Linked DNA regions of Pseudoduganella albidiflava. The protein of the gene in region 1 binds, or shares a complex with, the protein of each later gene. Links are inferred from orthologs where the notes say so. Each region holds a gene or a part of one and is shown in the gene's direction. Other genes may lie near its edges.

Region 1 (3,646 bases):
GCGCTGCGCTTCCGACAGTTCCGGCATCGCCAGGCGCAGGTTGACCAGCGCGATCTCGCGGCGCGGGCCCATGATGATGAACAGCAGGCTGCCCACCGCCGTGCCGAAGCGGCCCAGCACGGGCAGCGGCAGCCAGTGCAGCAGCCACATGAAACCAAGCAGGATCTTCATGCGGCCTCCGCCGTAGTGGGGGCCGCCACGCCGGGCGGTACCTTGTAGCGGTTATAGCTCCAGTAATACTGGGCCGGGCAGCCGGCGATCAACTGCTCCATCGCCGCATTGATCGCCCGTGCCTGCTGCGCGTTGTCGCCTTCCAGCGAGCCGGGGAACGGCACGAAGTGGACCAGGAAACCGCGCCCGCGCGGCAGCCTTTCGGCATAGGTCAGCACCACCGGCGCGTCGCCGCCCAGCCTGGCCATCTTGGCCGGCAGCGTCATCGTGTAGGCCGGCCGTCCGAAGAACTCGGCCCACACGCCTTCGCCTTCCTGCGGCACCTGGTCCGGCAGGATGCCGATGGGCTTGCCTGACTTGAGGAACTTGGCCAGCATCCGCACGCCGGACAGGTTGGCCGGCGCCAGCAGCATCTGGCCGCGGGCACGCGCCACTTCCACCAGCGGCTTCATCGCCGCCTGCTTCGGCGGGCGGTACATCACCATGATCGGGCTGTCGTGCGACACGCGTTGCGCGGTCATTTCAAAACAGCCAAGGTGTGGCGTGAGGAACACAATGCCACGCCCCGCGCGCAGGTGTTCTTCGACCAGTTCATAGTTTTTCAGGAACACGCGGCGTGCGATCCGCTGGTCCGATGCCAGCCAGACGAATGGCAATTCGGCCACGGCCTTGCCGGCCTCCGCGACGGCCTGGCGCAAGTGGCTGCCATAGCCGGCGCGTGCCATGTTCTCGCGCATCCGGCGGCGATAGGAAGGTGATAAAAGGTATACGGCCCATCCCAGGACACTTCCCATTGCATGCAGCAAGGGCAAGGAGAATATTGAGAAGAAACGGAAAATTCGTAACAGCATGAACTCGAAAAAAAGAAGTGTGCCTGCGCAAAAATTTTTGAAGAAGCGTAAAATACCACGCAGCAGTGACCGCCGAGTTAACAGACAACTTGCGAGGCGGGATAAAAATATCGCTAAAGCGTCGCAAGCCGTATGGGTTGTTGCGACAGATTTTTTCAACTCGAGTCACAGACACTTATACAGGAGCTTGCGATGTCTTCCATCGATTACCTCTTCACGTCCGAATCCGTTTCCGAAGGCCACCCCGACAAGGTCGCGGACCAGATCTCCGACGCCATCCTCGACGCCATCCTGGCCCAGGATCCCACTGCCCGCGTGGCCGCCGAGACGCTGTGCAATACCGGCCTCGTCGTGCTGGCCGGTGAAATCACCACCCACGCGAACGTGGATTATATTCAGGTCGCCCGGGAAACCATCAAAAGCATCGGCTACGACAACACCGACTACGGCATCGACTACCGCGGCTGTGCCGTGCTGGTGGCCTACGACAAGCAGTCGCCGGACATCGCCCAGGGTGTCGACGAAGGTGCGGGCATCGACCTCGACCAGGGCGCTGGCGACCAGGGCCTGATGTTCGGCTACGCCTGCGATGAAACGCCGGAACTGATGCCGGCCGCGATCTACTACTCGCACCGCCTGGTCGAGCGCCAGTCGCAGCTGCGCAAGGATGGCCGCCTGCCGTGGCTGCGCCCGGATGCCAAGTCGCAGGTCACGCTGCGCTACGTGAACGGCCGCCCGGTGGCCGTGGACACGGTCGTGCTGTCGACCCAGCACGCGCCGGAAATGCAGCACAAGCAGATCGAGGAAGCGGTGATCGAAGAGATCATCCGCCCGGTGCTGCCGAAGGAATGGCTGAAAGACACGAAATACCTGGTCAACCCGACCGGCCGCTTCGTCATCGGCGGCCCGCAGGGCGACTGCGGCCTGACCGGCCGCAAGATCATCGTCGACACCTACGGCGGGGCCGCGCCGCACGGCGGCGGCGCCTTCTCCGGCAAGGATCCGTCGAAGGTCGACCGCTCGGCCGCCTACGCGGCCCGCTACGTCGCCAAGAACGTCGTCGCCGCCGGCCTGGCGCGGCAGTGCCAGGTGCAGGTGTCGTATGCGATCGGCATCGCCCGTCCCATCAATATCACCGTCTATACCGAAGGCACCGGCGTGATCCCTGACGAGAAGATCGCCGAACTGGTGCATGAGCACTTCGACCTGCGCCCGAAAGGCATCGTGCAGATGCTGGACCTGCTGCGTCCGATCTACCGCAAGACCGCCGCGTATGGCCACTTCGGCCGCGAAGAGCCGGAATTCAGCTGGGAACGCACCGACAAGGCCGCCGCCCTGCGCGCCGCCGCCGGCCTGTCCTGAAAGCTGCTCGACAAGCCGCCGCTGGCGGCTAGCGTCATCACCGCAGCAACAAAAAAAACGGAGGTCACGGCATGCATGCCGTGATCACCGGTTTTTTGTTATAGAATGCCTGTTCTCCGAGGAGCGTTGCGACGGATCATTCGAATCCGCCAGGCTCGGACACTTCTGCAACCGCGCTCACGTCAACTTTTTTCAACATGAAAGGAGGCGTGATGAACGCCGTACTCAAAGATTCCCAGGATTACATCATTGCCGACATCGGCCTGGCCGCGTGGGGCGAGAAGGAAATCAAGATCGCCGAAACGGAAATGCCTGGCCTGATGGCGATCCAGGAAGAGTTCGCTGCTGCCCAGCCCCTGAAGGGCGCGCGCATCACCGGCTCGCTGCACATGACGATCCAGACCGCCGTGCTGATCCGCACGCTGGAAGCGCTGGGCGCGCAAGTGCGCTGGGCTTCGTGCAACATCTACTCGACCCAGGACCACGCCGCCGCCGCCATCGCCGCGGCCGGCACGCCGGTCTTCGCCGTCAAGGGCGAAACGCTGGACGAATACTGGGACTACACCCACCGCATCTTCGAATGGCCGGGCGAAGGCGTGTACTCGAACATGATCCTGGACGATGGCGGCGACGCCACGCTGCTGCTGCACCTGGGCGCGCGCGCCGAGAAGGATGCCTCGGTGCTGGACAATCCGGGTTCGGAAGAAGAAATCTGCCTGTTCAACTCGATCAAGGCCCGCCTGGCGAAGGATGCCACGTGGTACTCCAAGCGCCTGCCGCAGATCCTGGGCGTGACGGAAGAAACCACCACCGGCGTGCACCGCCTGTACCAGATGCACAAGGAAGGCAAGCTGGCCTTCCCGGCCATCAACGTCAACGATTCCGTGACCAAGTCGAAGTTCGACAACCTGTACGGCTGCCGTGAATCGCTGGTGGACGGCATCAAGCGCGCCACCGACGTGATGATCGCCGGCAAGATCGCCGTCATCGCCGGCTATGGCGACGTGGGCAAGGGTTCGGCGCAGGCCATGCGTGCCCTGTCGGCCCAGGTGTGGGTCACCGAGATCGATCCGATCTGCGCGCTGCAGGCCGCGATGGAAGGCTACCGCGTCGTGACGATGGACTACGCGGCCGAACACGGCGACATCTTCGTCACCTGCACCGGCAATTACCACATCCTCACCGAACAGCACATGCTGAAGATGAAGGACCAGGCGATCGTCTGCAACATCGGCCACTTCGACAACGAGATCGACGTTGCC
Region 2 (3,327 bases), 5.7 Mb from region 1 along the record:
AGTAGCCGGTGAAATGGCGGACGAGGTGGCCCATGAGATGGCCGATGCAGCAACAGAAGCAGGTAGCAGCAGAAAAGTAAGTAGTAGCCGGAGTAAGTAGTAGCAGAAGCAAGTATCGGACGCAGGTAGCCGACATGCATGCCGCCGGATGGCGGCATGCCAGGACTGCCGGGCGAGTCAGGTAACCGTGCCCAGCGCCAGCAACAGCATGGCGCCAGCCAGCACGCCCAACGCCGCGCCGGCGGCCACGTTGATCGCCACACGCACCCATTCCGGCGCATGCAGGTCTCTGGGGAATTTCGTCTGGAACATCGCAGCCTCCGCTAGACAATGCAACGTTTAATGCTTGCAATCCCTGCAACGTTAATACAGTGCAACGCTTATGAAGTACTACCTGATGCCGTGCACCCTGATGCTGTGCAACTTGATGCAGCAACTCAATGCACGTTTGATGAATGCTTCCGAATGCGAACGGACAGTGTGCACCTCCGGCGAAGCTTTGTCAAAACACAAACGGGGCTTTCCGGCCTCCCGCTGCGAGCGCTACCGCCGATAGAAATTTTCCCAATATGAATTCTCTTGAAATCACTTAGGACCATCCCTATAATTGTTGGCACTCGTTAGTCGAGAGTGCTAACAACGAATCAACCTCACTGTACACATAAGGAGTTTTGTATGAACCTTCGCCCTTTGCACGATCGCGTCATCGTCAAACGCCTGGACCAGGAAACCAAGACCGCATCCGGTCTGATCATCCCTGATGCCGCCGCCGAGAAGCCGGATCAGGGTGAAGTGCTGGCAGTGGGCAACGGCAAGGTTGCCGACAATGGCACGCTGCGCGCACTGGAAGTGAAAGTCGGCGACCGCGTCCTGTTCGGCAAATACTCCGGCCAGGCCGTCAAGGTCGATGGCGAAGAGCTGCTGGTGATGCGCGAAGAAGACATCCTGGCGATCGTCAACAAGTAATCGGCCGACCCCTTACATAGAATCTGGAGATTTCCAACATGGCAGCTAAAGAAGTGATTTTCGGCGACGCAGCGCGCGCCAAAATGGTTGAAGGCATCAACATCCTGGCCAACGCGGTCAAGGTCACCCTGGGCCCGAAAGGCCGCAACGTCGTGCTGGAGCGCTCGTTCGGCGCCCCGACCGTGACCAAGGACGGTGTCTCGGTCGCGAAAGAAATCGAACTGAAGGACAAGCTGCAGAACATGGGCGCGCAGATGGTGAAGGAAGTCGCATCGAAGACTTCCGACAACGCCGGCGACGGCACCACCACCGCGACCGTGCTGGCACAAGCCATCGTGCGCGAAGGCATGAAGTTCGTTGCCGCCGGCATGAACCCGATGGACCTGAAGCGCGGCATCGACAAGGCCGTCGCCGCCACCGTCGAAGAACTGACCAAGATCGCCAAGCCATGCACCACCTCGAAGGAAATCGCCCAGGTTGGCGCGATCTCCGCGAACTCCGACTACTCGATCGGCGAGCGCATCGCTGAAGCGATGGAAAAAGTGGGCAAGGAAGGCGTCATCACCGTGGAAGACGGCAAGTCGCTGAACGACGAGCTGGACATCGTGGAAGGCATGCAGTTCGACCGCGGCTACCTGTCCCCGTACTTCATCAACAACCAGGAAAAGCAGGTTGCTGTCCTGGAAAACCCGTTCGTCCTGCTGTTCGACAAGAAGATCTCGAACATCCGCGACCTGCTGCCGGTACTGGAGCAAGTGGCGAAAGCCGGCCGTCCGCTGCTGATCATCGCCGAAGACATCGAAGGCGAAGCGCTGGCGACCCTGGTGGTCAACAATATCCGCGGCATCCTGAAGACCTGCGCAGTGAAAGCTCCTGGCTTCGGCGACCGCCGCAAGGCCATGCTGGAAGACATCGCCGTGCTGACCGGCGGCCAGGTGGTTGCTGAAGAAGTCGGCCTGACGCTGGAAAAAGTGACGCTGGCAGAACTGGGCCAGGCCAAGCGCATCGAAGTGGGCAAGGAGAACACCATCGTCATCGACGGCGCCGGCGAAGCCGCGGGCATCGAAGGCCGTGTTCGCCAGATCCGCGCACAGATCGAAGAAGCGACCTCGGACTACGACCGTGAAAAACTGCAAGAGCGCGTGGCCAAGCTGGCCGGCGGTGTTGCCGTGATCAAGGTTGGCGCTGCCACCGAAGTCGAAATGAAGGAAAAGAAAGCCCGCGTGGAAGATGCACTGCACGCCACCCGCGCTGCCGTGGAAGAAGGCATCGTTCCTGGCGGTGGCGTGGCCCTGCTGCGTGCCCGCGCTGCGCTGACCGTGAAGGGCGACAACCCTGACCAGGAAGCCGGCATCAAGATCGTGCTGCGCGCGATGGAAGAGCCGCTGCGCATGATCGTGCAGAACGCCGGCGAAGAATCGTCGGTGGTGGTCAACGCTGTGCTGGGCGGCACCGGCAACTACGGCTACAACGCCGCCAACGGCACCTATGGCGACATGGTTGAAATGGGCGTGCTGGATCCGGCCAAGGTCACCCGTTCGGCACTGCAGAACGCCGCATCGATCGCCGGCCTGATGCTGACGACCGACTGCATGGTGGCGGAAGTGGTGGAAGACAAGCCAGCCGGCGGCATGGGTGGCATGGGCGGCATGGGTGGCATGGGCGGCATGGACGGCATGATGTAATCATGCGGTAACTGCCGGCTTCGGCCAGCTGCACCTGAAAAGGCTGCTTCTTCGGAAGCGGCCTTTTTTACGTCAAGGTCGCCTGGAAAATGGGGATGTACCGCTTACGAAAATCCGGGACGGAGCCTAATGCCGCTTAGATAAGTCCACCCCAAGTGCAAATTCCGGGGGCAGACCCGGCGGGTCTGACCCCAGCCCTTCGCTGTTGGGGTGAAAGCATGCGCTTCCAACGTATCGGGTAACGCTTAACTTAGCGGTATCAGGGACAGACCCTGTTTTTCGGGAAACTTCCTCAAAAACAGGGTCCGTCCCGGATTTTGGCGTCGATGGAACGCATAACGCTCGAGTCGACCGGGCTTCGACACACCCCTCCCGACCCCGCAAACAACAACGGCCGCCGAAGCAGCCGTCGATGACGTCACGGGAAGCGCGTCATGGAAGTACGCGAATCATGTTCGCAGGCTCAGGGCCGCCGTCGCGCCAGCCCGGCGCCCACGGCGCTGCCGAGGCCGACACCGAGGCCGATGCCCATCGCGAAATTGCCCATTGCAACACCGATCGCGCAGCCGATCGCTGCACCCAGGCTGATACCGAAGCCAACATAGCGCCCGGTGCGGTCGTCCGGTTCCATATCCATCTTGCGTCTCCTGTTCCGTGGTTGTTGTGGGACCAATAT

What was found. Proteins that work in one complex are often made in the same cells at the same time.
Region 2: the proteins of metK (region 1) and groL are in contact, whole or in part, in a cryo-EM structure (PDB 8P4O), measured with the Escherichia coli proteins. The link is inferred for Pseudoduganella albidiflava from one-to-one orthologs.

Annotation. Positions count from the first base shown.
Region 1 is NZ_CP036401.1:6,573,488-6,577,133, reverse strand. What follows is about bases 327-3,299. They hold metK (methionine adenosyltransferase), read left to right. Parts: upstream 327-1,214; coding sequence 1,215-2,384; downstream 2,385-3,299. Other genes in these bases: ahcY (adenosylhomocysteinase), read left to right, coding at 2,597-3,299; EYF70_RS27225 (lysophospholipid acyltransferase family protein), read right to left, coding at 327-1,022. Also shown: EYF70_RS27230 (LpxL/LpxP family acyltransferase), read right to left, coding at 1-171; more of EYF70_RS27225, read right to left, coding at 168-326; more of ahcY, read left to right, coding at 3,300-3,646. UniProt on the Escherichia coli protein: Catalyzes the formation of S-adenosylmethionine (AdoMet) from methionine and ATP.
Region 2 is NZ_CP036401.1:890,177-893,503, reverse strand. What follows is about bases 337-3,327. They hold groL (chaperonin GroEL), read left to right. Parts: upstream 337-1,004; coding sequence 1,005-2,651; downstream 2,652-3,327. Other genes in these bases: EYF70_RS30985 (glycine zipper domain-containing protein), read right to left, coding at 3,115-3,288; groES (co-chaperone GroES), read left to right, coding at 676-966. Also shown: EYF70_RS31815 (hypothetical protein), read right to left, coding at 178-312.